Regions from separate parts of the Marinobacter sp. NFXS11 genome, predicted to be linked through region 2. Evidence: predicted binding sites of a transcription regulator. Region 2 holds the regulator's gene; each other region holds the start of a gene.
What was found. The regulator sigma-54, encoded in region 2, starts transcription at its own class of promoters, with help from an activator protein. The targets are predictions, from matches to a motif close to ANTGGCATNNANNTTGCTNT.
Positions count from the first base shown of each region.

Region 1: glnK (P-II family nitrogen regulator) is a predicted target of sigma-54. The motif match lies at 3,809-3,828, and genes of this name have one in related genera.
Region 3: J3362_RS14155 (ammonium transporter) is a predicted target of sigma-54. The motif match lies at 5,484-5,503, and genes of this name have one in related genera.

Region 1 is NZ_JAGDDV010000002.1:1,368,463-1,378,183, reverse strand. Features, by position in the region: gene hemW (radical SAM family heme chaperone HemW) at 1-351, shown strand, start outside; gene J3362_RS15325 (hypothetical protein) at 351-884, shown strand; gene trmB (tRNA (guanosine(46)-N7)-methyltransferase TrmB) at 902-1,633, opposite strand; gene J3362_RS15315 (YifB family Mg chelatase-like AAA ATPase) at 1,706-3,238, opposite strand; gene J3362_RS15310 (accessory factor UbiK family protein) at 3,302-3,556, opposite strand; gene glnK (P-II family nitrogen regulator) at 3,938-4,276, shown strand; gene J3362_RS15300 (ammonium transporter AmtB) at 4,349-5,632, shown strand; gene speE (polyamine aminopropyltransferase) at 5,697-6,578, opposite strand; gene speA (biosynthetic arginine decarboxylase) at 6,757-8,667, shown strand; gene J3362_RS15285 (AraC family transcriptional regulator) at 8,674-9,711, opposite strand.
Region 2 is NZ_JAGDDV010000001.1:654,766-664,486, reverse strand. Features, by position in the region: gene J3362_RS03190 (KdsC family phosphatase) at 1-163, shown strand, start outside; gene lptC (LPS export ABC transporter periplasmic protein LptC) at 160-744, shown strand; gene lptA (lipopolysaccharide transport periplasmic protein LptA) at 728-1,294, shown strand; gene lptB (LPS export ABC transporter ATP-binding protein) at 1,272-1,997, shown strand; gene J3362_RS03170 (RNA polymerase factor sigma-54) at 2,155-3,675, shown strand; gene hpf (ribosome hibernation promoting factor) at 3,776-4,084, shown strand; gene ptsN (PTS IIA-like nitrogen regulatory protein PtsN) at 4,172-4,642, shown strand; gene rapZ (RNase adapter RapZ) at 4,671-5,555, shown strand; gene J3362_RS03150 (HPr family phosphocarrier protein) at 5,563-5,832, shown strand; gene mgtE (magnesium transporter) at 5,926-7,287, shown strand; gene yjgA (ribosome biogenesis factor YjgA) at 7,303-7,830, shown strand; gene J3362_RS03135 (carbon-nitrogen hydrolase family protein) at 7,840-8,685, opposite strand; gene J3362_RS03130 (YhdP family phospholipid transporter) at 8,716-9,721, opposite strand, start outside.
Region 3 is NZ_JAGDDV010000002.1:1,127,069-1,136,789, reverse strand. Features, by position in the region: gene J3362_RS14190 (DUF6231 family protein) at 11-517, shown strand; gene J3362_RS14185 (phytoene desaturase family protein) at 508-2,169, shown strand; gene J3362_RS14180 (tRNA-uridine aminocarboxypropyltransferase) at 2,176-2,769, shown strand; gene J3362_RS14175 (TIGR03643 family protein) at 2,839-3,096, shown strand; gene J3362_RS14170 (YkvA family protein) at 3,175-3,594, shown strand; gene pomA (flagellar motor protein PomA) at 3,663-4,433, shown strand; gene J3362_RS14160 (flagellar motor protein MotB) at 4,436-5,359, shown strand; gene J3362_RS14155 (ammonium transporter) at 5,582-6,790, shown strand; gene J3362_RS14150 (lipocalin-like domain-containing protein) at 6,809-7,888, opposite strand; gene J3362_RS14145 (FtsX-like permease family protein) at 7,885-9,721, opposite strand, start outside.

The sequences.
Region 1 (9,721 bases), on a different contig from region 2:
CTGGCCCTCGGGGCCGGGGCCCATGGCAAGATCAGCCTGGTGGACGGGAGTATCAGGCGATACTGGAAGACCCGGCAGCCGGACGCTTACCTGAACCGGATCGGCAGCCGAACGGCCGGTTCTGATGCGATTGCCGTGGACGATCTGCCGCTGGAATTCCTGATGAACGCCCTCAGACTGAAAGAAGGAGTGGATGAAAGCCTTTTTTCTGAACGAACGGGTTTACCCCTGACAACAGTTGGAGTAAAACTTGAACAACTGCGGAATGAAAAGCTGCTGGTAAGCGATCGACTCCAGGCAACCGACCTGGGCCAGAGATATCTTAACAGCCTGTTGGAGCGTTTTCTGTAATGGACCCTGCACACGGAGTGGCAGCATTTCCCAAAAGCCTGAAAGCCAGCCTGGTCGTGGCTGCCGTGCTGCTGTTCGCTTTGCTTATGGTCAACCAGCCTCTGCAGACGGCATCAGCACCCCAGGGTATCGTGAGCTATCAGCTGGCCGGGACTGCCGATCAGGCCCACGCCATTTTTCGCAGCTGGGGAAGCGAAGGGGTTGCCTGGGCGAAGGTTTCGCTGTGGCTGGACTTCCTGTTCATTCCTGCCTACATGCTGGCCCTGATTCATCTTACCCGGCACTTTACCCGTGATCGCCCCGGCATTCGCGAGCGGGTGGGTGCCCGTTGGGTACGGGCCCTGTTCGCAACTGCCGGCCTGAGCGACGGTGCAGAGAACATTCTGTTGCTGAACAATTTCAACCCGCCCACCGACGAGATGAGCCTGTCCGCAACCCTATGCGCACTCATCAAATTCACGGCGCTCACGCTCGGCATCGCCGGGCTGGTCATCATCCGGGCGTCACGGCGCCACCCGCTAGCGCATCACTGACCCCCGATCAACACCGCTTAATTGGTGCGATAGAACAACAGGTCCCAGACACCGTGACCGAGGGTTTCGCCCCGCTTCTCAAACTTGGTGATTGGACGGTCGTCAGGGCGCGGTGAATAGCCACCGTTCTCCTGGGTGTTGGCAAAGCCCTCGGACTCGCTCATCACCTCGAGCATATGCTCGGCATAATTCTCCCAGTCGGTCGCCAGGTGCAGAATGCCGCCTACCCTCAACTTGTGACGAACCCGCTGGACAAACTCGTGCTGGATCAGCCGGCGCTTGTGATGCTTTTTCTTGTGCCAGGGATCGGGGAAGAACACCATCACGCGATCGAGGCACGCATCCGGAAGGCAGAGGTCAATCACATCGTTGGCATCGATACTGTAAATCCGGACGTTTTCCAGGCCACGGTCCTCGATCTCCTTGAGCAACGCGCCAACGCCGGGCTGATGAACTTCAACCCCGATAAAATCCTGTTCGGGAGCGGCCTCAGCCATCTCGGCCAGGGACCGGCCCATACCGAAACCGATTTCCAGGTTCAGCATGTTGTCGCGGCCGAACACTTCCCTAGGATCAATCATTCCGTCCTCACGGGTCAGCCCGTACTTCGGCCAGCTCCGCTCGAACGCCTTTTTCTGGCCTTCCGTCATCCGGCCCTGGCGCAAAACAAAGCTGCGCACACCGCGACGGGTGGTGACCGGCGAATCGGCGGGCTCTTTGGGATCTTGCGGTTCTTTCTGATCAGTCATCTGCAATCCTTAACCGCAGGCAGCGGGTCATGTTTAACGGGATTTGCCACTAGTTTACCAGAGTGTCCCGGCTCAGGCGGAGACCACCGAGTTACGGCCCTGCTGTCGGTCCAACTGCCGGTAGCCCAGCGCTTCAACCAGATGGCTTTGTCGCAATTCCTCGCAGCCTTCCAGATCCGCCAGCGTCCGGGCCACCCGAAGGATGCGATGTAACGCCCGGGCCGAAAGCCCCAGCTTCTCCATGGCACCGGTAAGCAGTTGCTCACCCTGTGGGTCCAGTCGGCATGCAGCCTGTAATTCCCGACCGGACAGCGCGGCATTCAGGCAACCCCGCTTTGACTGTCGGGCTCTGGCAGCCAGAACGCGCTCCCGGACTGTGGCACTTTCCTCGCCGTCCCCACCCTGGCGCATCAGCACATCGCCGCCCTGCACCGGCACCTCAACGTGCAGATCAAACCTGTCGAGCAAAGGCCCGGAGATCTTCGACCGGTAGCGGGCAATCTGTTGCGGCGTACACTGACACTCGATGCCGGGATGACCGCTGTAACCGCAGGGGCACGGGTTCATCGCGCCAACAACCTGAAAGCGCGCGGGAAAATTGACCTGACGCGCCGCCCGGCTGATTGAGATCTCCCCGGTTTCCATCGGCTCCCGGAGCACTTCAAGCACCCGGCGTTCGAACTCTGGCAACTCGTCGAGAAACAGTACGCCTTGGTGCGCCAGGGAGATTTCCCCCGGCCTCGGGCTGCTTCCGCCGCCCACCAGAGCAACCGCCGATGCAGTATGATGCGGCGATCTGAAAGGCGGCTGACGCCAGCCACCGGCCCGAACCGGCAGACCCGCCACCGAATGCACGCTCGCCACTTCCATGGCCGCAGCATCATCCAGCCCTGGCAGGATTCCCGGCAAGCGACTGGCAAGCATGCTCTTGCCGGTCCCCGGGGGGCCGAAGAACAGAAGATTGTGCCCACCCGCTGCCGCCACTTCCAGCGTGCGTCGCGGGACCTGCTGGCCGCGGACATCCGACAGATCGGGCACCTCACGGTTACCGCCCGGCGCTTCGTCCAGGGGAGACCTGGGCACCGGCACAAGACGGGCTCGACCACTCAGATGTTCGCACACGGTCAGCAGGTGGCCGGCGGCCAGAAGATCACCCTGGCTTGCCAGGGCCGCTTCCTCGGAGTTGGCGTGGGGAACCAGCAAGGCCCGACCATCCTCCCGTGCGGCCAACACGGCCGGCAGAACACCTTTCAGAGGGCGCAGTGCACCATCAAGGGACAATTCGCCGAGGAATTCGCAATCGGAAAGGCTGTCGACCGGGATCTGACCAGACGCCGCCAGAATGCCCAGAGCGATGGGCAGATCGAACCGGCCACCCTCTTTTGGCAGATCAGCGGGGGCGAGATTGATGGTAATTCTTCGGGCGGGAAATTCGAAACCGGCATTAAGAAGCGCGCTTCGGACGCGTTCTTTGCTCTCCCTTACACCGGTTTCCGGCAAGCCCACGATCGAGAGCGCGGGCAAGCCGCCTGAGAGATGGACTTCAACGGTAACGGCAGGCGCTGACACGCCAATGGCGGCGCGGGAATGAACAATAGCAAGCATGACAACCATCCATGGTAACAACCGGAACTGTTTGCCCAGCATCCTGCCGAGCGTGTCCGGAATTTATTGTTTCTGCAGGGAATTTTCCAGTTCGGCCACCCGTTTCTCGAGCGCGTCCACCTTTTCACGGGTCTTCAGCAGGACCGCCTGCTGGGCGTCAAACTCCTCCCGGGTTACCAACTCCAGGCGAGACAGAACGGCCATCACGGTGGCCCGGGCCTGGGTTTCAAAATCTTCCCGTGCAGCGCGGGCCATGTCGGGAACAAACTGGCCAAACTGGCCCTGCAGCTGGGAAAAAATATCCTGTGGACCTTTCACACATCACCTCACAAATTCCTGAAATATCCGGATTCGACTAAAAGACAGGGCCGATTGCCGGTTAGCGAGAGTGTATCACACCGCAGCCCCTGCCATACTGTAGGTGGTCGACCCTATAATGAGTGGCGAAGGGCCAGGGAGCCCGCTCCAAATTGGCTCACTGGTCGGCTACCCGCTCTATTTTGGTGCACAAGTTTGCGCCATTCTGGTACGCGGATATCGTAGACTACTGTTTTAAAACTATTTTTTTGCGTTGGCATACACGATGCTAAAGCTCTCGTACGCAATCCGCACAATTGGTGTGCGAGGTGGCAGCATCCCGAGCTCAACAACCGGCCGACGGGCCCTCACTGTTGAGACGGCTTTACCAAGGAGAAAGCAATGAAACTTGTGACAGCGATCATCAAGCCTTTCAAATTGGATGATGTCCGTGAGGCACTATCCGAGATTGGCGTACAAGGCGTTACCGTCACTGAAGTCAAAGGCTTCGGTCGGCAAAAAGGCCACACAGAACTCTATCGTGGCGCGGAATACGTGGTGGATTTCCTGCCCAAGGTGAAGGTGGAAGTTGCTATCGGCGACAACCTTCTGGACCAGGTTATCGAGTCCATCACCAAGGCGGCTAACACCGGCAAGATCGGTGACGGCAAGATCTTCGTGACTGAACTGGCTCAAGCCATCCGGATCCGGACTGGCGAAACCGGCGAAGAAGCGGTCTGAACCAGCTCTGATTTTTCGAACAGCCAACGCAAAAAATTTATAACCTGAAAAGCCTCGTGCGGAGGGCTTCATATGGAAAGCAATCTTAATCACATTTTTGAACTCCAGTATGCGCTGGATACCTTTTACTTCCTGATTTGCGGTGCCCTGGTCATGTGGATGGCCGCTGGCTTTGCCATGCTGGAAGCCGGCCTGGTGCGTGCCAAGAACACCACCGAAATCCTGACCAAAAACGTGGCCCTGTTTGCGGTCGCCTGTACCATGTACCTGATTGTCGGCTACGACATCATGTACGACGGCGGTATTTTCCTGAGCGGTGTAACAACTGTTGCCGAGATGGACGACGCAGCGATTGCGGGCGTTATTGCAGCCTCCACTGAAGCCGGCTTCGGCGACATGGGCGAATACAGCGGCGCTTCTGACTTCTTCTTCCAGGTTGTCTTCGTTGCAACCGCCATGTCCATCGTCTCCGGTGCCGTGGCTGAGCGCATGAAGCTCTGGGCCTTCCTGGGCTTCGCCGTTGTTATGTGTGGTTTCATCTACCCGATGCAGGGTTCCTGGACCTGGAACGGCGACGCGGTATTCGGTATGTACGAGCTGAGCTACAGCGACTACGCCGGTTCCGGTATCGTTCACATGGCCGGTGCAGCAGCAGCCCTGGCAGGTGTGATCCTGCTCGGTGCCCGTAAAGGTAAATACGGCGCCAAAGGAGAAATCCGCGCGTTCCCGGGCGCCAACCTGCCCCTGGCAACTCTTGGTACCTTCATCCTGTGGATGGGCTGGTTCGGCTTCAATGGTGGCTCAACCCTGAAACTGGGTGGCATCGGTGTCGCCAACGAAGTGGCCAACGTGTTCCTGAACACCAACGCGGCTGCAGCCGGCGGTCTGATCGCTGCCCTGATCGTGGCACGCCTGATGTTCGGCAAGGCCGACCTGACCATGGCCCTGAACGGCGCTCTGGCTGGCCTGGTTGCGATCACTGCAGAACCGGCGGATCCGTCTCCCCTGCTGGCCACCATCATCGGCGCCATCGGTGGCACCCTGGTTGTGTTCTCCATCGTAACCATGGACAAGCTGCGCATTGACGACCCGGTCGGTGCCATCTCTGTTCACGGTGTGGTCGGCATCTGGGGTATCTTTGCGGTCCTCCTGTCCGACGCAGACGCTACCTTCATGGGCCAGCTGGTCGGCATGCTCACCATCTTCATCTGGGTATTCGTCACCAGTCTGATCGTCTGGGGCATCCTGAAAGCCGTCATGGGCATCAGGGTCTCGGAAGAAGAGGAGTACGAAGGCGTGGATCTGTCCGAGTGTGGTATGGAAGCCTATCCGGAGTTCGTCAGCGGCAAGCAGTAAACGCTGACAGTGCAAGTAAAAAGGGGCGCCAGTTGGCGCCCCTTTTTTGTAGGTCCGATCTTGCCTAACCTTCTGTCGGCCTCACCTCATCCTCAAGCGCATCCACCATGAACTGAGGCATTGCCAGCGCACCGCGATGAACACCGGCGTTGTAGTAGCGGGTTACGAACGGGCGATTGTTGGCATCTTCCTCTCGGAAATACTTGATCGGATTCTCCTTGCTCGCCATGGTGCAACTCCACCAACCCGTCGGATAAACCGGCTGCGGGAATGGCAGGGTCTGCACGTGCTCGAATCCGGCCTTGCGCATGTCCTCGTGAATACCCTTGATGATGCTCTCGGTGTGGAGCAGCGGCGATTCACTCTGCTGAACAATAATCCCGCCCTCGCGCAGCGCCAGCATGGCATCCCGATAAAAATCCAGGGCAAACAGACCTTCAGCGGGGCCTACCGGATCGGTGCTGTCGATAATGATGAGGTCAACGCTGTTCGGCTCAATATCCCGCATCCACTGGATCCCGTCGCCAAAGAAGAAATTGGCGCGCGGGTCGCTGTTGGCCTCGCACAATTCCGGAAAGTACTCTTCAGATACTCGGGTTACCCGTTCATCAATTTCCACCTGCCAGGCTTCCTCGACGCCCGGGTGCTTGAGCACCTCTTTCAGGGTGCCACAGTCTCCGCCGCCAACAATCACCACCTTTTTCGGATCGCGGTGGGTAAACAGGGCCGGGTGCGTCATCATCTCGTGGTACAGGAAGTTGTCGCGGGTGGTCAGCATTACGCAGCCATCCAGAACCATCAGATTGCCAAAGGTCTCGGTCTCGTAGATTTCCAGTTTCTGGAACGGCGTCTGTTCCTCATGGAGCTTCTTTTTCACCTGCAGGGAGAACGCGGTCCCCTGATCCTGGAATACCTCGGTAAACCAGCCGTCATTGAGTGCTGTCATGTCTTGCCTCCCGCTGTGGGCCATGGGCTGAATTGAAAGGGCGTATTGTAGGGATGCCCCACCGTGAGCTAAAGCGATAATCGCGGTGAAACGCCATGTATTTTCCGCAGCCGATGCTTTTAGCCGGGGATGGGAATCCATACAATGGCGGCCAGTGTTTCCTGACAGGATAGCAAGCATGAGCGAAGCCAGCGCCACACCGGCCCACAAGGTTTACAACATTGCCCACTGGAGCGATGGCTACATCGGTGTCAATGATCAGGGCCAGGTGCTCATCCGCCCGGATCGTGGCCACAGCCCGGCCCGCATCAATCTGCCCGAACTGACCCGGACGCTGACCGAGTCCGGGGTCCAGCTGCCGGTACTTGTGCGCTTCGTTGACATCCTGCACGACCGCGTTAACAAACTCTGCAATGCCTTCAACAAGGTTGCAGAGGAGCACGCCTACCAGGGCGGCTACACGGCGGTTTACCCCATCAAGGTCAACCAGCAGCGCCGCGTGGTCGAAGAGCTGCTGGCTGCCGAGCCCGCCGCCTCCAACGGGCAGATCGGGCTTGAAGCGGGCAGCAAGCCAGAGCTGATGGCGGTGCTGGCAATGTCGCAGCAACCCGGATCAGTGATTGTCTGTAATGGTTACAAGGACCGGGAATACATCCGCCTGGCCCTGATTGGCCAGACTCTGGGCCACCGGGTGTTCATCGTGGTCGAGAAGAAGTCGGAACTGCCACTCATCCTGGAAGAGGCAAAAAGCCTGGGCGTTTCACCGCTGATCGGGGTTCGGGCCCGGCTCGCCACCATCGGTAAAGGCAACTGGCAGAACACAGGCGGTGAAAAGTCGAAATTCGGCCTGTCCGCCAGCCAGGTTCTGGATGTCGTCGACACCCTGCGCGAGGCGGGTGCCCTGGATACCCTGCAGCTTCTGCATTTCCACCTTGGCTCTCAGATCGCCAATATCCGCGACATTCAGACCGGTCTCAGGGAATGCGCCCGCTTTTACAGCGAGTTGCGCCAGATGGGCGCCCCGATCGGCACGGTGGATATCGGCGGGGGCCTGGGCGTGGACTACGAGGGCACTCGCTCCCGCAGTAGCTGCTCCATGAACTACAGCGTGTACGAATATGCCTATAATGTGGTGCATGTACTCCAGGCCGAATGCGATCGCCACGGTACGCCTCACCCGGATCTGATCAGCGAATCCGGCAGAGCCCTGACCGCGCATCACTCCGTGCTTGTAACCAACGTGATCGACCACGAAGCACCGGAAAACCGGACACCGCAACAACCGGGGGCGACTGCCTCAGCGCCGCTGCACGATCTCTGGCGCGACCTTGAAAGCCTGCAGGACACAAACACCCCCCGCTCATTGGCTGAGATCTACCATGACGTACTCCACGCCATGGCCGATGTTCACGCCCAGTTCGCCCACGGCGTACTGTCGCTCCAGGAGCGGGCGGATGCTGAAACCCTGTACACCAGCTGCTGCCGACTGCTCCGGGATCAGCTGGACAGCAGCAACCGGGCTCACCGGGAAATCATCGACGAACTCAATGAGAAACTGGCGGAAAAACTCTTCGTTAATTTTTCCCTGTTCCAATCACTGCCCGATGTCTGGGGCATTGATCAGATCTTCCCGGTTATGCCGATCAACGGCCTTAATCGCCCACTAAACCGACGGGCAGTTATCCAGGATATTACCTGCGATTCGGACGGGCGTATCGACCGCTACGTCGATGGCCAGGGCACGGAGACAACCCTGCCCTTACCCGAAGAACGGTCGGGCGAGCCTTTACTAATGGGCTTTTTCATGACCGGCGCGTATCAGGAAATTTTGGGCGATATGCACAACCTGTTCGGCGACACTCATTCAGTGGACGTCCGCCTCACGCCAGAAGGCGGTTACGAGATCAGCGCCCCCATCACCGGGGACACCGTCGCCAAGGTGTTGCGCTATGTGAACTTTGAACCCGAGGCCCTGATGGAGGCCTATAGGCGCAAGTTTGCCGCCTCCGCGCTGGCAGCGGAAACCCAGGCCTCGCTTATGGCAGAGCTGGCCGCCGGCCTGGACGGTTATACCTACCTCGAGGAATAGCCCACGTCAGAGCTTCTGATGCTTCCGACGCCAGGCACTGGGAGAAACGCCTTCCCACTTGCGGAAGGCCCGGCCAAAGTTGGAGGGGTCACTGTAGGCCAGAGCGTCGGCTATCTCATCAATGCTCAGCTCATTGCGGCGCAGCAGTTCAAGGGCTCGGCGGTGGCGAATGGAATCCTGCAGCTGCTGGAATCGCACCCCTTCGGATGCCAATTGCCTGCGTAGCGTCCTGGTGGACATTTTCAAGTGTTCCGCCACCTCCTCCAGAGACGGTAACCGCTGGCTTCGCCCCGTCTCGAGGAGACGCACCACCCGGTCCGAAACCGATGTAGAACCCTCGATGAATCGCATTTCCTCCTGGCACTGGGCCTCGGCAATGCGACGGGTCACCGGATTCGACAGTGACATGGGGGAGTCGAGAAAAACCCGCTTGAACCGCAGCTGGTTCACACCGCTGCCAAACGCAATCTGGCTGCCGAACAGCTGTCGATAGGCCAAGAGATCATCAGGCTCCGGAAAGTCCAGCAGGCATCGCCCGCCTTCCAGCAGCCGATGGCCAAAAAGCAGGAGATTCACATCCATCAGTGACGCCATCACCACATCAACATTGAACCGGTACAGGTCCTCAATGCTGTGCGCCAGGTCCAGCTGGATCACGGCCTCATGTTCCTCCACGAAGAACGACAGGCTCATGTAGACAAAGCGGATCTGGAAATACTTGATCAGCACCGTAAGCGCCTGCTCAAGCGTATCGCAGCTGATGGCGGCCTGGGCCAGCGAGCCATGGGTCGTGAACTTCAGCCGCTTTCCGAATTCAAGTCCGAGGGCAGGATCACCACTCTGCACAAGCGCTTCGCGACACAGGGCACTGAACTGCTCGACGGTAATGAAATTGTCCGGATGACCGAGCATGGATGGACGGATACCGGAAGCCGACAATAGCCGGGACCGCTGCAGGCCAAGGTCCTCCGCCAACTGGCAGAGGATATCCGCATAGTGCGCCCGGATAACGGGCAGGTTTCCGGTAAAGCCGGGAGCATTCATGGAGGTAGTT
Region 2 (9,721 bases):
AATCACCGTACCCAATGGTTACTGGCTGGTGCAGCAACATGCCGATTACTGCACCCAAGCCCGGGGTGGCGAGGGCGCGGTGCGGGAAGCCTGCGACCTGCTGCTGACTGCCCATGGCAAGCTTGATGCCGCGCTTGCACCCTACCTGGAGCTCGAGGCGTGAACTGGCTTCCGGACCGGCCCTGGCTGCGAACGCTGGCGCTGGCTGGCACCGTGGTGGCCGCGGTCTTTTTGCTTTGGCAAAGCGATGAGCCGCCGGTCATTGATGATGAGGCAGCCGCGCTGCGGGGCGATGCCGAACCGGACGGCTTTGTGGTCAATGGCAATTACACGTCATTCGACGAATCGGGCAAGCTGAAAATCCGGTTCTCCAGCCCCCGCATTGAGCAGTTCGAAGAAGGTAACCTGGCCACCATGGAGTCTCCCCGTGCTGAACTGTATGGCGGCGACAATGTCCTGCCCTGGATTGTTGAGGCCGAGAATGGCAGCCTGCTGCAAAACCAGAACCTGGTCTATCTCACTGACAATGTCCGGATTCAGCGCAGTATTGGTGAACGGGACGCCACTCTGACAACATCAACACTGACGCTGGATAATGACCGGGGCATGGTATATACAGACGCACCCGTAGAAATACGCGACGTTACCGGAGTTACCCGGGCCACGGGCATGAAAGCGTGGATTGACGAGCGGATTCTGGAACTGAACTCCCAGGTGGAAGGACGCTATGAAACCGGAAACTAACCGATACCGGAGCCTGTTGGCTGCCCTGCTGACAATCGCAATGGCTGGCCCGGTGGCGGCTTTCGACCTTGATTCCGACATCCCCATCAAGGTTACCGCCGACAACGCCCGCCTGGACGATGGCCAGGGCATTGCTACTTACACCGGCGATGTGGAGCTTGAACAGGGCAAAACCCGCCTGAACGCGGAGCGTGTGGTCCTGTACCGCACAGAGAACGGCCTGAGCCGGATCGAGGCCTCCGGAACCCCCGCAAGATACAGGCAGCCGGCGCGCGAGGGTGAAGGTGAAACCGATGCCCGCGCCCTGAACATTACCTGGTCTGCTACCGACAGTCAGCTGACCTTTGAACGGGAAGCGGTGATTGAGCAGAATGGCAACCTGTTCCGCGGCGACGTGATTCACTATGATACCGCTGGACGTGTTGTGACCGCAGAGGGCGGCGCCGACACGGGCGATGGCAGTGGCCGGGTAGAAATGGTGATCCAGCCGCGCAGCGCCGACAGACGCACTGACAAACAGGAAACCGATGGCAGTTCTGAGAGCCAGTAACCTGGCAAAGAGTTACAAACAGAAAAAAGTGGTTATCGACGTCTCCCTGGAAATTCGAAGCGGAGAAATTGTCGGACTGCTAGGCCCCAACGGCGCCGGGAAAACCACCTGTTTCTACATGATCGTTGGGCTGGTACCCGCCGATCACGGGCGGATAACCATCGACAGCCGGGATATTACGCCGCTGCCGATGCACGGTCGGGCCCGTCAGGGCATCGGCTATCTGCCACAGGAAGCCTCGGTTTTCCGCAAACTGTCTGTGCGTGACAATATCATGGCGATCCTTGAGACGCGGCAGGGCCTGAGCAAGGCAGACCGGCAGAAAAAGCTCGAGGCGCTGCTGGAGGAGTTCCACATCACCCATATCCGGGACAGCGTTGGTATGGCCCTGTCCGGTGGTGAGCGGCGACGGGTGGAAATTGCCCGGGCCCTGGCCATGGAGCCGGCTTTCATCCTGCTGGATGAGCCCTTCGCCGGCGTTGACCCTATATCCGTCAGCGACATCAAGCACATCATCCGGCACCTGCGGGACAAGGGGATTGGCGTGCTGATCACCGACCATAACGTGCGCGAGACTCTCGATATCTGCGAGAACGCGTACATTGTGTCGGGCGGGCACATTATCGCCTCCGGCAATGCCGATGCGATCCTGGCCAATCAACAGGTCAAGGAAGTTTACCTCGGGGACGAATTCAGGCTTTGACAGTGAATGGCTCATTGTTTTGATGATCTGTAGCAAGTAAACTCGGCAAAGAACTTGCTAGGGTAACGAAAAACCGCGGCAAGTAACCGGCATATAAAGATTTTTTCAAGACCTATGACACAAAGCGCTGATGAGTGACGGATCCTGAACCATGGTTATGAAAGCCTCCTTACAGTTAAAGCTGGGTCAGAGCCTGACCATGACACCCCAGCTGCAACAGGCGATCCGGCTTCTCCAGCTCTCTACCCTCGACCTCCAACAGGAAATCCAGCAGGCACTGGAATCCAACCCCATGCTGGAGACATCCGAGGACGACGATCAGACCGACACGGCTACCGAGAGTGACGAGCGCGAGGCCAACGCAGCTGAGTCTGCCGCGGAGACCACACCGGAACCTTCCAGCGACTGGGACGAATCCGAAAACGGCCCCGACTGGTCGTCTGAAAACGATATTCCGGATAACATCCCGGACGACCTGCCGGTCGACACAGCCTGGGACGACATTTACCAGTCCGCTCCCGCCCCGGCAGCCCGCAATGACGACGAAAACGACCACGATTTCGAGACCCGAAACTCGCCCACCGAGACGCTTCAGGATCACCTGGAATGGCAGCTCAACCTGACTCCGCTGAGTGAGCGGGACCAAGCCATTGCCCACGCGTTGATGGATGCGGTGGATGAACGCGGCTATCTGACGAGCGCTCTGGAAGATATCCATGCCGGGATGCTGGATGAAAACGACGAGGACCCCCTTGAGCTGGACGAAGTAGAAGCGGTTCTTCACCGACTGCAGCATTTTGACCCTCCTGGCGTGTTCGCCCGGGATCTGCAGGAATGCCTGCTGATCCAGCTCAATCAGTTGCCACCGGAGACCCCCTGGCTGGCCCAGGCACGGCTGGTGATTACCCATTACATCAACCTGCTGGGCAACCGTGACTACGCCCAGTTGTTGCGCCGCAGCCGCCTGAAAGAAGATCAGCTCCGGGAAGTCCTGGCGCTGATCACCGGCCTGAATCCGAGGCCGGGCGACGTTATTGACCGCGCCGAACCCGACTACGTCATTCCGGACGTCATCGTTCGCAAGCACAATGGTCGCTGGCGCGTTGAGCTGAATCCGGAAATTGCTCCGCGCATCCGGGTGAATGCCAGCTATGCTTCACTTATAAGGCGTGCGGACAGCAGTGCAGACAACACTTACCTGCGCGATCAGTTGCAGGAGGCCAAGTGGTTTATCAAGAGCCTGCAAAGCCGCAATGAGACCCTGCTGAAAGTGGCGACCCGCATTGTCGAGCACCAGCAGGGATTCCTGGATCACGGCGAAGAAGCGATGAAGCCGCTGATCCTTTCCGACATCGCCCAGGCGGTAGAAATGCATGAGTCGACGATTTCACGCGTTACGACCCAGAAATACATGCATACCCCGCGGGGCATATTCGAACTGAAGTATTTCTTCTCCAGCCATGTCAGCACTGACGAGGGCGGGGAATGCTCTTCCACGGCCATCCGCGCGATGATCAAGAAGCTGATTGCCGCCGAAACACCCAAAAAGCCATTGAGCGACAGTAAAATTGCAGCCATGCTAGGGGAACAGGGTATCAAGGTTGCGCGACGCACCGTTGCCAAGTACCGGGAGGCCATGCACATTCCGCCGTCCAACGAACGCAAGCGGCTGGTCTGAATACTCCAGGACGGGACGCAACAACGTATTCGCCGGCGCACAATGCGCCAGCACCCAGACCGGCTCCCGGGAGCCGGCATGATGACAACAGGAGACGCCTATGCAACTCAATATTTCAGGCCATCACGTAGAACTGACTCCCGCACTGAAGGATTACGTTTCAGAGAAATTCGAGAAGCTCGAGCGTCACTTTGACCACATCAGTAACTGCCAGGTCACCCTGGAAGTGGAAAAGGTGCGCCAGATTGCGGAAGCCACATTGCACGTGGTAGGTGGTGAGATTCACGCAAAGGCAGAAAACGAGGATATGTACGCGGCCATTGATGCCCTTATCGACAAGCTGGACCGTCAGATCCTCAAGCACAAGGAAAAGAATGTAGAACGGATGCACGGAAACGGCTCTCGCTAACGGGCTGTTTTCATGCACTTCATCTAATCGAGCTGCGACATGAGTAACGTGTCGCGGCCTTTTTTTTAACGGAAATGCAGTCGATCCATGAGCGACACATCCCTGACCATAGACAACATTCTTGCTCCGGAGCTCACCCTCTGCAGGGTAGCTGCGTCCAGTAAGAAACGGGCCCTGGAGTTTATTGCCGAGCAGATAAACTATCAGGACAATACGCTCAGCGAGACCCAGCTTTTCAACAACCTGATTTCCCGTGAGCGCCTAGGCAGCACCGGCATTGGCCAGGGAATTGCCATTCCCCACTGCCGCCTGGAAGGACTGGATCACGTGGTGGGTGTGCTGATGACGCTTGAAGAAAGCGTGGAGTTCGATGCTATCGACAATCAGCCAGTCGATCTGATCTTTGCCCTGATTGTTCCAAAAGAGGCAACCAGCGAGCACCTTGAGCTGCTGAGCCAACTGGCCGAGAAGTTCAACGAGCGGTCATTCTGTGATCGCCTCCGGCAATGCGAGGACGCCAGCACGCTGTACCAGCGCATGACCGCCTCAGGCGGCTGATATTCACTGCAGTGGAGGTAAGGTGGTCATGAAGCTGATTATCGTCAGTGGCAGGTCCGGTTCGGGCAAGAGTACGGCACTTCATGTGCTTGAGGACCTCGGGTTCTATTGCATCGACAATCTTCCTATCGGCCTGCTCTTTCCCCTCACCCGGGAAGCGGCCAGCCAGACACAACCAGGCCGGCTGGGCAAGATGGCCGTCAGTATCGATGCGCGGAACCTTTCCGGCGAGCTGGCAAATTTCGAGGAGATATACCGGCGCCTCCAGGAAACCGGAGTTACCGTTGAAATCATCTTCCTGGACGCCGACGAGCAGTCGCTTCTTCAGCGTTTTCACGCCACCCGCAGAAAGCATCCGTTGAGTGACGACAGGACCTCTCTCCGGGAAGCCATTACCAGCGAAAAGAAACTGCTGGAACCCCTCTCCAAGCTTTCCGACCTGTATGTAAATACCACCGGCATGTCCATGTATGAACTGCGGGACATGGTCAAGCAGCGCGTGGTCGGTCGAAAAGATCAGGAACTGGCTCTCCTGTTTCAGTCATTCGGCTTCAAACACGGCGTACCGCTGGATTCCGACTACGTTTTTGATGTTCGCTGTCTTCCTAACCCCTACTGGGATACCAGCCTCCGCAAGTACGTCGGTACCGACCAGCCGGTTATCGAGTTTCTGGAAAAAGAACCGGCGAGCCGGAAGATGATCGAGGACCTGAAATCATTTCTGGATACCTGGCTGCCCTCTTTCGCAGACAGCAACCGCAGCTACATGACGATTTCCATTGGTTGTACCGGCGGCCAGCACCGGTCTGTGTATGTGTGCGAGCAGTTGGGCGATTACTTCCGGCAACGCTACAGCAACGTGCAGGTGCGGCACACCGAACTGCCACACCTGCAGACTCGGGAAGAGATCTGATCGCGCCATGATTCGCCGCCCCATTACCATTATCAACAAGCTTGGCCTGCATGCGCGCGCCACTGCGAAGCTGGTCAACACGGCATCCGAATTCGACAGCAGCGTGCGTATCAGTGGCAAAGGCCGGGACGTGGACGCGAAGAACATCATGCAGGTGATGATGCTGGCCGCCAGCAAAGGAACCGATGTGGAGCTCATTGCCGACGGACCGGACGAGGAACAGGCCATCGAGGCATTAGTGGAACTGATCAACGACTATTTCGGCGAAGGCGAATAAAGCACGTTCCGTACGGCATTCATCTACAACTCTTTCTCACCGATTGCGCCTAACTCCGCTATAATACAGGCGTTTTCTGACGCCGGGTGATTCATGACCGATATTCTGGAAAAAAGCCAGGCCCGCCAGCGCCTTCGCTCCCTGAGCGAAGCCCTGGACAGTGGCGCACTGAAGCAGGTTGCCCGCATCCTGAACGGTGGCCTGAGCCCCAGTGATATTGCCCATTTGCTGGAATCCTCACCGCCCCGGCAGCGTGCCCTCCTGTGGAATCTCGTCGACAAGCAGCTGGAAGGGGAAGTCCTCCAGTACCTGAGCGACGATATCCGTGGCTACTTCCTGAGCCAGCTGAACGCTCAGGAACTGGCGGACATTATCGAGGATTTCGAGTCGGACGACCTGGCCGACTTGCTGCAGCAGCTGCCGGACACGGTGATCCAGGAAGTGCTGGACACCATGGACGAGCAGGACCGCCAGCGCGTGGAGGAAGTGCTCTCCTACCCGGAGGACACCGCCGGCGGTCTGATGAACACGGACACCATTACGGTGCGCCCGGACATCAGTATTGACGTTGTACTGCGTTACCTGCGTCGACATCGAACCCTGCCACCGATGACCGACAGTCTGATCGTAGTTAGCCGGCGGGACGATTTCATTGGCATGCTGCCCATCACGAAAATGCTGGTCTCCAACCCCGCCTCCACCGTGCGGGAAGTCATGGATACCGACATCGAGCCTATTCCCGTGAGCCTCTCCGACACCAAGGTGGCGACATTGTTTGAACGCTACGACCTGATCTCGGCGCCGGTGGTGAATGAGGAGGGCCGACTGCTGGGTCGCATCACCATCGATGACGTGGTTGACGTTATCCGGGAAGATGCAGACCACTCGCTGATGAGTATGGCGGGTCTGGATGAAGACGAAGACACCTTTGCGCCGGTGTGGAAAACCACCCGTCGCCGTGCCGTCTGGCTGGGCATCAACCTGATCACCGCACTGACTGCCTCCGCCGTCATCGGACTTTTCGAAGACACCATCGCCAAAGTGGTGGCGCTTGCGGTGCTGATGCCGATTGTTGCCAGTATGGGTGGCATTGCTGGCAGTCAGACGCTAACCCTGGTGATTCGCGGCATGGCCGTAGGCCAGATCAGCGGCGCCAACGTGGGCTGGCTTCTTAACCGGGAATTCCTGTCGGGGATACTGAACGGCCTGCTCTGGGCCGCCGTGGTGGCGTGTGCCGCCATGCTCTGGTTCCAGGACGTGCTGATCGGCGCGATCATTGCTGCCGCGCTGGTGATCAATCTTGTCGCCGCAGCGCTGGTTGGCACGGTTCTGCCACTGTTTCTCAAATCGCGCAATATCGACCCGGCCCTGGCAGGCAGCGTGATTCTCACGACTGTGACCGATGTGGTCGGGTTCATGGCCTTTCTTGGCCTCGCGACGATTTTCTACGCTTAAGCGGATCTCGGATTTATGAAAGACCATCAAGACAACGACGCGCCGGAATACGACGGCCCGAGCAAATCCCAGCTGAAGCGGGAAATGCATGCCCTGCAGGATCTGGGCAAGCGGATGCTGGACCTGAGCAACGATCAGCTGGAGACCCTGCCAATCAGCGACACCCTCCGCGCCGCGATCGAGGAATCCCGCCGTATCCGCCAGAACGAGGCCAAACGACGACACCTGCAATACATCGGCAAGGTCATCCGACAGGAAGATGATCCCGAAGCCCTGGCGAAAGCCATCGACGCCTTCGATGCCGGTAGCGAGGAACACACCCGCAGACATCACCTGGCGGAACGCTGGCGGGACCGGATGATTGCCGAAGGCGATTCCGTTGTTGGCGAATTCTTCAGCTACTGCCCCAGTGCCGATATGCAGCACCTGCGAAACCTTGCTCGAAACGCCCGAAAAGACGTTGAAAAACAGAAGAACACCGGCCAGGCCCGGAAACTGTTCCGTTATCTCAGGGAATGCATCGACGACGCTGAGGCCATGTGAGCAGTTCGTTCACCCTTTAAGCCGGCGGTGCTCCCACACCGGCATCCGGGTGCGCAGATTGGCTACCTGATCGGAGTCCAGTTCGGCGGTGACCAGGCCCGGGCCTTCACCCATCTCCGTGACCACCCGGCCCCAGGGATCACAGATCAGACTGTGGCCATAGGTGCGACGGCGCTCGCTGTTGTGGCCACCCTGGCCAGGCGCCACTAACCATACCTGATTCTCGATCGCGCGCGCCCGGATCAGGGGGTACCAGTGGGCCTCACCGGTCTGCCAGGTGAAAGCGCTAGGAAGGCAAATCCAGTCCACCTCCTGCTCACGGAGCAGCCTGAACAGCTCCGGAAAGCGAAGATCGTAACAGATCGCCAGCCCCAGCTTGCCCGCGGGCGTATTCACAGTCACTATCTGTTCGCCGGGCTCGAAGGTGTCCGATTCACGGTATTGACCATGGGCGTCTTCCACCATGGCATCAAACAGGTGAATCTTGTCGTAACGGGCAACTTCCCTACCCTGGTCATCAAAAACAATGCACGTTGCCCTGACCCGATCCTCCAGATCTGAGCCGTCCGGTCGTTTGGCTACAGGCATCGATCCGCCAACGATCCAGAGACCCAGTTTCCGGGCCTGATCGGCCAGGAAGCTTCTGATGACAGGCTCGGGCCCCGCTTCCTGGCGACCACGATCAATCATCTGACTGGTGGCCAGAACCGCAAAATTCTCGGGTAGTACGGCGACCGAGGCGCCCTGCTCGGCAGCCTGGGCCAGCAGTTGTTCCGCTTCGCGCAGATTGGCTTCGATGTCATGACCGCTGACCATCTGGATGGCTGCGACCCGGTTGGAAACACGCTTGCTCATGACTGCCTCCGATATTGCCAAACAGAAAAATTATTCGCCTGTATCAAACACCCGTTGCAGGTCCACTTCCGGCTCGTCCCATGTGCCGGTCACGCTGTAGGTTGCGCTGGTCAGCCTGCTCAAAGGATCGCCCAGAATCTTGTCCAGCACAAACAAGGCGCCGCCAATCGGCGCACCAGCACCCATTAGCAGTGCCGCCAATGGCAGATTCTGGGTCAGGGGTAACACAACCACAAGCCGCATATCCAGCTCCTCGCTGGCCATATTGGTCGTACCACTGAGCTTGAAGGCGCCGGATGGGCCCACTATCTGCAACTCCGGATCCATGGTCAGCAAGCCATTGACTATCTGCGCCTTGCCCGAGATGGCGTCAAAAGCCACACCCCGCTCATACAGATCGGAAAAGTCGAGCTTCAGCCGGCGCCATAGTGTATCGGAGTTCAGCAGGTTGAAGACCCGGAACAGTTGAGCAGTATTGTTTCGCTCGAGGATCACGCCCTCATCCAGTCTCAGGCTAACCGAGCCACTGAGTTCCGGTATGGAAAACTCATCCGGGCGGCCAGGCCAGTCCAGGTCCAGCTCGATATTGGTGCTCTCGTTGGTGACCGGCATTTCGGTGTCGAGGAGCTCGTTCAGATCCGCGAGCGCACCCCCGATGATGGACCCTTTAAACCGGCTGGTTTCCCGGTCTCCGATGATGCTCCAGCTCATGTCGCCCAGCAGGGTCAGGGAATTCAGGCGCCCCTCGATGTCATTTACCTGCAACCGGAAGGGTTCAGGGCGGAGCCGGAAGGCCCACTGTCCCAGAGATTCCTCGTTCAGTTGCAGTTCAGCAATCGAGACGTCGATATCGGGCCAGTTCCCCATATCCAGCGCGCGGAATGCCTCCAGCTGCTCTTCCAGGGTCAGCAATTCCGGCGAGTCCTCAGGGGGTGTCTCACTGCGTACGAGCCGTAACACCTGAAAATCGGCCTTCACCGTGTCACCATTCTGCGGAATTGTCAGCCGGCCTTCAGCGCGTTGCGAGCTCGTGGTC
Region 3 (9,721 bases), on a different contig from region 2:
GCGAATCGCCATGGCGGAAATGACGGACAACAGCAGCTCGGATGCAGCACGGGAGACACTGGCCCGCATCATCGAAACCAGCTCACCGGCAACCCTGCTGAGTTGCGGCAGCCTCGCAACCGAAATATCGCGGATGTGGCAGAACCACCAGGATGGCGTCGATGTTCGAACTCTCGACACCATTGACCCCAATGCCAGGCTGCACATCGACCGGGTTGCAGACCTGGCGCTGATAACCGGCACCCTGGAGCACCTGCCTCATGATGAAGGCGCCCTGCTGCTGGGCCAGCTTAGAAACTATGGCACCCATCAGATCGCGGTGCTGGTTGGCGAAGCGCCAGGCTGGGCCTTTACTGATTTCATCGGCCTCGGCTTCCGTCGCCATGCCGAACTGGAAAATGATAACGGCGCACTCACGCTGTACACCTACAATCTGGATACTTACAACCACAAACGGGCCTGGAACAATCCAGAGAACTGGGCCAATCCGGAAATGTGGGGCAAGGCATGGTGGTAAAAAGCACTGAAGTGAACAGTCCGTCTTCTCAGAAACTGAAGCCTAGTACGATCAGGATCGGTACCCGTTACCGGGCCAATCGCCTGAAAGGCCCCTACGACGCCATCGTAATTGGCTCCGGCATCGGCGGCCTGACCACCGCAGCCTGCCTGGCCAAGGCGGGCAAGAAAGTCCTCGTGCTTGAGCAGCATTACACGGCCGGCGGCTACACCCACAGTTACGCTCGCAACGGCTACGAATGGGACGTAGGCGTCCATTACATCGGCGACATGGGCTCTCCCCACACCCTGGGCCGCAGGCTGTTCGATTACATCACCGACGGCAAGCTGGAATGGGCCCCCATGGACGAGAACTACGACCGCTTCTTCCTGGGCGAAAAGGTCGTGAATCTGCGCGCCGGCAAGGAAGGGCTGCGTCTCTCCCTGCTCGATGCCTTTCCCGATGAACAAGAAGCCATCGACCAGTATGTAAAGCTGCTGGGCAAGGTGGCAGACGGCATGCAGTGGTACACACTCTCCAAGCTCGCCCCCGGCATATTGAGCCCGGTTATCAACAAAGGACTGGATGTCGCCCTGCCTGACTGTTTCAACAAGACCACGTGGGAGGTGCTGAGCGAGCTCACCGACAATCAGGAACTGATCGGCGCTATCACCGGCCAGTGGGGCGACTGCGGCGTCACGCCGATGCAGTCCAGCTTTATGGTCCATGCGCTGATTGCCAAACATTACCTCTACGGTGGCTTTTACCCCGTCGGCGGCGCGTCGGAAATTGCCAAAACCATTATCCCTGTTATCCAGCAGCCCGGCGGTGAAGTCTTTACCTACGCCGACGTCACCGACATCCTGGTGGAGAAAGGCAGGGCAACCGGCGTTCGCATGGCCGATGGCGAGGAAATCCGGGCACCGCTGGTCATCAGCAACGCCGGAATTATCAACACTTTCGAAAAACTGCTGCCCGCCGAGTCCGCGGAGAAGATCGGCTACAAAAGCAAACGCCAGCACATCATTCCCTCCATGCCCCACATCGGCCTCTACATTGGCCTGAAGGGCACACCGGAGGCACTGGGCCTGCCGCGGACCAATTTCTGGATCTATCCCAGCGCGGACCACGATGGCAACGTGCAACAGTTTCTGGATGACCCGGACAACACCGAGTTCCCGGTGGTCTACATCTCCTTTCCAGCAGCCAAGGATCCGGATTACCAGAACCGCTGGCCTGGCACCTCCACCATCGAGATCGTCGCCCCGACTACCTGGGAGATGTTCGAGCCCTGGCAGGACACCATCTGGGGCAAGCGGGGCGACGACTATGAGGCCCTGAAGCAGAAAATCACCGACCAGTTGCTGGAAGTGATGTACGAGAAACTGCCCCAGCTGCGCGGAAAAGTGCATTACGTGGAAACCTCAACCCCGCTTTCCACCGCCTGGTTCTGCCGTTACGGCCGGGGCGAGCTCTACGGCCTGGACCACAACCCCGAGCGCTTCGAACAGGAGTGGCTGAAACCCAAGACCGACATCCCAGGGCTCTACCTTACTGGCCAGGATATCCTCACCTGCGGTGTCGTGGGCGCAATGATCGGTGGACTGGTCAGCACCCTGGCCATTCAGGGCTGGCGCGGGGCCGGTCTGGCGAAGCGTATTTTCGTGGGGTAACAGGGGTTGCCCAGACCGATTTGCGCCGATTGCGGCATGCATCCGAATATCTGTGTTTGCGAAGCGTGTGCCCCCGTGCGAAACCGAACGGGGGTGACGGTACTGCAGCACCCGACCGAGGTCGGCCATGCCAAAGGTACCGTTCGCATCCTCACCCGGTGCCTCGCAAATATCAGGCTCTTCACAGGCGAAATGCCGCACGATTTCCATCAGGCCGGGTTTGATTCCGTCGCCGGCAGTCATCACCCGGCCCTGCTGTTTCCGGAGCCCGGCAGTGAGGCGCTCGAAACCTCAGACGTACGCCAGTTCGATCACTGGATCATCCTCGACGGCACCTGGCGCAAGGCCGCCAAAATCCTTCACCAGAACCCGGAACTCTCTGCGTTGCCGCGTTTCCATTTCGCCAGTCCGCCGGCCTCCGCCTACGCCATCCGAAAGGCGCCCGGAGAACACCGCCTGGCCACGGCAGAGGCCGTTGCCTATCTGCTCAATGTGCTTGAGCCAGAGCTGGATACCCGGCCAATCGCCCACGCAATGCGCACACTGGTAGACAAACAGCTGGCCCAGATCCCGGCCCGGCTGCACAGGCACTACCAATAAACCAGCCGGGTGAGACGACTGGCTAGCTCAAACGTACTCTGGGACACGTAATTCAACCAGGAAGCCCCCATGTCAGAGCAGTTTGAACCGGCGGACCTGTCCCGCATCATCGAGATGGCGTGGGAGGACCGCACACCCTTCGAGGCCATCGAAGCCCTCTATGGCCTTCGCGAAAAGGATGTCATTCGCCTGATGCGTCGTGAGCTCAAGCCCGGTAGCTTCCGGCTCTGGCGCAAGCGGGTAACCGGGCGCAACACCAAACATCGCCAGCTACGACCTGAGGGTGTAAACCGCGGCTATTGCCCGACCCAGTACAAGCACCGATAAACGCCTTGTCATTGGCATTGACGGCGAAGCTGCGCGATCATGAGCACTCAGGCATCAAGCAAGTGAGGAACCCTCTCGATGGCATTGTTCAACCAGAAAAACGCCCGGAAACAGCTGGACGCCGAAGCGGGCAAGGTGCATCGGGCGGATCTGGAAACGCTGCTCGACCGCCAGCGCAGTATTGAAGAGAAAGTAAAAGAAAGCGGCAAACTGTCTCGCTTCAGCGCCGACATCAAGCTGATGTTTTCGATGATCCGCGATTACTGGTACGGCAATTACCGGAGCGTTCCGTGGAAAACGATCGCAGCGGTGGCCGGTGCGCTGATCTACGTGATGAACCCCCTCGATGTCATTCCCGACCTGATCTTCGGATTCGGTCTGGTGGACGACGCCGGCGTTGTTGCGCTGTGCCTGAAGCTGGTGGAGTCCGATATTCACCGCTATGCTGCCTGGAAAGAACAGCAGGAAGAACTGGCAAGAACCCATCAGACGAATTGATTAAATTCTGATCTGAAGGTAATCTCACACCCCTTCTCAGCCTTGCTCAAACCAAACCTGGAGATACCGTGGATTTCGCCACTCTTATCGGTCTTGTTGGCGCTAGTTTACTCATTGCTTCGGCAGTTATTCTTGGCACCTCTCCGTTGGTATTTATCAATCCCGCATCCCTGCTGATCGTTGTCGGCGGTACCCTGCTGGTTGTTCTCGCCAAGTTCAGTTTTGCCCAGTTCCTGGGTGCCTTCAAAGCTGCTGCCCGCGCCTTCAAGTTCAAGTTGCCGGAAACCCAGGCGAGCATTGAGGAGCTGGTGGATATTGCCAATGTGGCACGGAAAGAAGGGGTTCTGGGGCTGGAAGACAGAGAGATCAGCAGCCCGTTCCTTGGACAGGGTATCCAGATGCTGGTAGACGGGCAGGACGGGAAAACCATCAAGGAGCTTCTGAACAAGGAGCGCCTGATGACCCTCGACCACAACCGCTCCGGCGCCAAGGTCTTCACGGCCATGGCGGACGTGGCGCCGGCCATGGGCATGATCGGTACGCTGATAGGTCTGGTTCAGATGCTGTCGAACATGGAAGACCCGAAATCCATCGGCCCGGCCATGGCCGTTGCCCTGCTGACAACGCTTTATGGCGCCATGATTGCCACCATGATTGCCACCCCGATTGCCGACAAGCTCTCTCTGCGCATGACCGAGGAAGCGCGCATGCAGTCGCTTTATATTGATGCCCTGGTTGCCATCCAGGAGGGTACCAACCCGCGCATCATCGAGCAGATGCTCTCCAGCTACCTGCCGCCCAAGGAACGTGAAAAAGTGGCCGAACCGGAAGGCGCGTAATCATGGACGAGTTGCCAGAAGAGGAAAAACCGGGAATTCCCGCCTGGGTTGTCACCTTCGCCGATCTCATGTCCCTGCTGATGTGCTTCTTTGTTCTGCTGCTGTCCTTTTCCGAGATCGACGCCCAGAAGTTCAAGCAGATTGCCGGTGAACTCTCCAAAGCCTTTGGCGTCCAGCGGGATGTGCCGGCTCTGGAGATCCCGAAGGGCACCAGCCCCATTTTCGACAAGTTTTCCCCGGCGCCGCCAGAGCCCACCGTCGTCAACGAAGTCAAACAGACCACCACGGACGAAGCGCCGGAGCTCCAGACCCTGAAAAGCCCCACCGACATGGCCGTTGAAGCCGCCATGGAGGAACAGATGCAGGAAACCATGGACGATATCCTCAAAGTCCTGGAGCCGGCGATCGCCGATGGGCGAATCAATGTGAGCGAGGATCAGCGGCGAATCGTGATTCGGGTTGAGGAAAAAGGTTCTTTCCCTTCGGGCTCGGCTCAGCTGACCTGGGAATTCGAGGGCCTGCTGCTGGATATGGCGGAGGTAATTGAAGGCATTCCCGGTGACCTGACGATCGAGGGACACACCGACAACGTGCCTATCCGGACCGACCGTTTTTACAGTAACTGGGACCTCTCCGCCGCCCGTTCAGCCGCCGTTGCCAACGTTCTGGTCGCCCGGGACCAGGTGGAACCCACCCGTTTGTCCGTCACCGGTCTGGCGGATACCGAACCGCGGGTACCCAACACCTCTGCGGAGAACCGCGCAAAGAACCGGCGCGTGGAAATCATCATTGATCTCTCCGGCCCGATGCAGGAACAGGAAGTGCGCCTCCGGGAACTGATCCGGTCCGAATCGGATGATGCCGAATCCAGCCTCGGGATCGAATCCGAATCCGACAGCTCGACACCAAACGAAATCAGTTGGTAAGCGAACTCTATTTTGGTGCGCTACACGCCAAAATGCACAGCATTAGTGCATTATCAGACTCAAAATAGTGCCTGACATTTCTGAAAGCCCCCTCAACTGCCCTTCAGCTCTTGATATGCCTTGTTTTGGAACAGCTCTTGCTTCAACTGCACCTCAACAATGCACAAGCCAACGTAAACGGCCCGATAGAGGCCGGACACACAACATCAGGAGCGAAAACCCGTGGACATCACGAGTGCAGTACACACCCTGACTGAAAGCGCCAACACGCTGTTCATCCTTATCGGCGCCATTATGGTGCTGGCCATGCATGCCGGCTTTGCCTTCCTGGAAGTGGGCACGGTTCGCCACAAGAACCAGGTCAATGCCCTGGTCAAGATCATGACCGACTTCGGCATCTCCGCCGTGGCCTACTTCTTTATCGGCTATTACATTGCCTACGGCAGTCATTTCATGAGCGGCGCCGCCGAGCTCACCGCTGCCAACGGCTATGATCTGGTGAAGTTTTTCTTCCTGATGACGTTCGCCGCGGCCATTCCCGCCATCGTGTCCGGCGGTATTGCCGAACGCGCCAAGTTCTACCCGATGCTGATTGCCTCAGGCCTGATTGTCGCCTTCATCTACCCGTTCTTTGAGGGTCTGATCTGGAACGGTAACTATGGCTTTCAGGGCTGGCTGGAGAACCAGTTTGGTGCATCCTTCCACGACTTTGCCGGCTCCGTTGTAGTGCACGCGGTTGGCGGCTGGATCGCCCTTGCGGCCGTACTGGTTCTGGGTGCACGAAATGGGCGCTACCGCAACGGCAAGGTGGTGGCCTTTGCCCCCTCCAACATCCCCTTCCTCGCCCTGGGCGCCTGGATTCTGACCGTTGGCTGGTTTGGCTTCAACGTCATGTCGGCCCAGACACTGGACGGCATCAGCGGTCTGGTGGCCGTGAACAGCCTGATGGCCATGGTCGGCGGCATCCTCGTCTCCATGCTGCTGGGCCGCAAGGACCCGGGCTTTATCCACAACGGCCCGCTAGCGGGACTGGTGGCGGTATGTGCCGGCTCTGACCTGATGCATCCGGTAGGCGCCCTGGTGACTGGCGGCGTAGCAGGCGCCATCTTCGTTTACCTGTTTGAATGGGCGCAGGCCAAGATCGAACGGCTGGACGATGTTCTGGGTGTCTGGCCCCTGCACGGTGTCTGTGGTGTCTGGGGCGCGATTGCCTGCGGCATTTTCGGCCAGCAAGCGCTGGGAGGCCTTGGCGGCGTCAGCCTGATGTCGCAGATCATCGGCTCAGTGGCCGGTGTGGTTGTGGCCTTTGTCGGCGGCCTGATTGTCTATGGCGCAATCAACGCCATTTCCGGCCTACGCCTGACCGAAGAGGAAGAGTTCAACGGGGCGGATCTGAGCATCCACCGGATTGGGGCGACCGCAGTCGAGTAACACCGGTCACGGTGCAGTTCACTCGCCGTATCCGGTCAGCTCCATGTAGCCCACGCCACCATGGCTGCCGGATACTGACACCGGGCTCTCCCAGTACGGGTAGAGCCCGGTGTTTCGATAGTCCCCCGCTGGCGCAGCCACCTCCAGGTTCAGGCCAAAGTCTGGCACTTCCAGACGCCATGCACGGGGATAACCGTCGCCCTGGGTTAATGGCGTCAGGTTGAGCTGATCGGCACCAAGAGCGATGGGCTCGCCATCAGCTGGAATCCAGGTTCCGGCACGAAAGCCACCGTCTTCTTCCCTTAGCTGGAAAGCCATCAGTTTGTCGCCCGAATCCAGGTGCAGCGCAAACCAGTCCCAGCCCTGCTGGCCGGATTTCAGAAACTGGCTGCTCCACTCCCGGTCAAACCAACCCTTCCCACTGACGTCCAACGTCTGATCGCCCAGGGTGACCCTGCCGTCGATCTGAAGGTCCACCAGACTGAAATACATGGAACCCTCGCCATCGGCGGATTTGGCGCTGAAACCCTGATCGCCGTGAGCTACCGGCTTTCCGGTGATGCTCAGGGTCAAATCGTAGGACCAGCCATCCGCCGCGACCTGCAACCGCCATGAACCATGCGCGGGTTCAGCCTCAAGCTGCCAGTCGTCCAGCCACACGGCAATCGGCTCCGCCCTGGCTCCGGCGTGGCCAACGTCTCCCCGGGCCAGCTTCTCTGCGAAGTAGTGCCGAGTATCAAAGCTTACTGCCGCGTGGGCCATCCAGGCCGCTTCCAGGGGCCAGTTATTTGCGTCCGGGGGCTCAGCGTCTGCCGGCCTCGGCTTGATTGCCTGGCGGAACTGCGTCCATTGCAGGCCAAGGGGCTCGCCATCGTCCGTCTTCAAATTGGCGGTCAGGTACCACCATTCGATCCTGTGCTGCGGGTGGGGGCCATAATCCTCGGGAAACGACAGACGTCCTCCCGGCCCGGGCTGCAGGAAGGGCACACCGGATTCGTTATCCGCGATGCCGGCCAGTCCGGCAAAGCCTGACTCTTGCTGTGGCTCCGAACAGCCGGCCAGAACCACGGCGAACCAGAGGAAGATCCAGCGTCTCATCGCTCACCTCCCGCCAGTGCATTGGCGTTTACAGGTGCGACCGTGGGCGATTTCAACTGACGGCTCATCAGGAAGGCGATGCTGAGACCGATCAGCAGGCTGAGCACACCAAGCTCCAGCCAGAACCCCGGATAGACGGCCATGGGCAGGGACCAGCCAAACGCAATGGGATTGATCCGATGCACCAGCACCCAGGTCAGCCAAACACCCAATGGCAGGGCCAGCAGGGCAATGGCACCGGTCAACGACACTGACAACCGGACCAGTTGAGTCGACGCCTGCCTTCGTGACAGCCCCCACACCACAAGCAGCCGGAAATACCAGGCACGGGTCGAGAAAAAGACCCAGCCCATCATCAGAAGGGCGATAGCCGCCAGTATCAGGGTCAGGGTGGTCATGGCCCGGGTCAGCAGAAAGGTCTGGTCGAAAATGGCAGAGGCGAGCTCTTCAATCGCCCGGTTGTCCCGGACCGTCAACGCCTCGACCTGCCATACCCCTCTTAATCCATCGGTCACTACCTCAATGGAGAGATTGCCCGGCGAAACTGACAGGCTCTGGAAGCCGGTTTCGAACTCCGCTGGAAGAACCGACGGATGAATCAGGATCTCGCCGGCTGGACGGCCGTAGTCCGGGTAAATGGCCAGTACCGGAAGTTCGAAGGACTGGCTTCCGAAAAGTACCGTCAATGTCTGGCCGACCGCTATATCCTGCCGGCGCGCCAGCTGTTCATTCACCATCACGCCCTGGCCCTGTTGCAGTCGCTGCCAGGGCTGCGGCGCTGATTCAAACAACTCCCAACCGGTCACCAGTGGGCCAACGGGACCGATGGCAAAGACGTCTACCCTGGTTTCTTCCTCATCCTCGCCGCCCGGCAGGGTTGCCCGGCCACGAATGACCCGGTGCCACAGCCCGGAAACAGAGAGCCCCGGCTGTTCAGCGAGCCAGTCGAGTGCCAGGGCAGCATCTGCTGATTCCGGGACTTCGACGTAATAGTCCGCTTCCAGTCTCTGCGACAGCCATCGGTCAAAGGTGCTCTCAAAGGTGGTCACCAGTGCCTGCACCGCAAGGACCATCGCCATGGCGAACTGCAGGGCTACCAATGGCAAGGCCAGGCGACGAGCCAGCACGGCAAGCTCTCGATGGCGCCAGCGTGCCTGCAGATCCCTGTCGTGGCCGGACCGCCAGTCTGCAAGCGAGGCAATCAGCCTGGGCGCGAGAATTCCCGCCGCCACGAATACCATGGCCACGGCAATGAAAAGCCAGAGCAGATCGGTGACCCACACCGTCAAGGCGAGGCCTGCGATCAGAACCAACAACACCAGGCCGCCGTATCGGCGGTTGCCTCCCAAAAGCCCCCGGAAAATTGGCCGGAGGAAATCCGCCAGACAAGCAACCAGAATCACGGCCATCATGGTGACAAGCGGCACCAGCCAGCTCCCGCCCTGGCCTGCGTATAACGGCTGATCGAAGAGCCCCTCAAGCGCCTGCCCGAAGCCGCTGCCCAGACCAGCCGCCAACCAGCGGCCAAGCCAGATTCCGGGCAGGACACAAACCGCAGCCAGCAAGAGGATCTCGACAACCAGCAGGCGGTTCACCCGGCCCTGGGGAACGCCAAACCGATGCAACAGGGCAAAGCTGTCGCGCCGTTGGGCCAGGCCGAGCAGGTAAACACTTCGCACCAGCAAAGCGGTAATGAGGAGAACCAGGACCCCGAGGGCATCCAGATTCAACAGGAAACTGTCACCCAGTTCACCGGTAGCCGGGCCAACGCTGAACGGCACCAGCTGATAGCCGGGTGGTAGATCGGCCTTGCTGTGGTCATCAGATACCAGC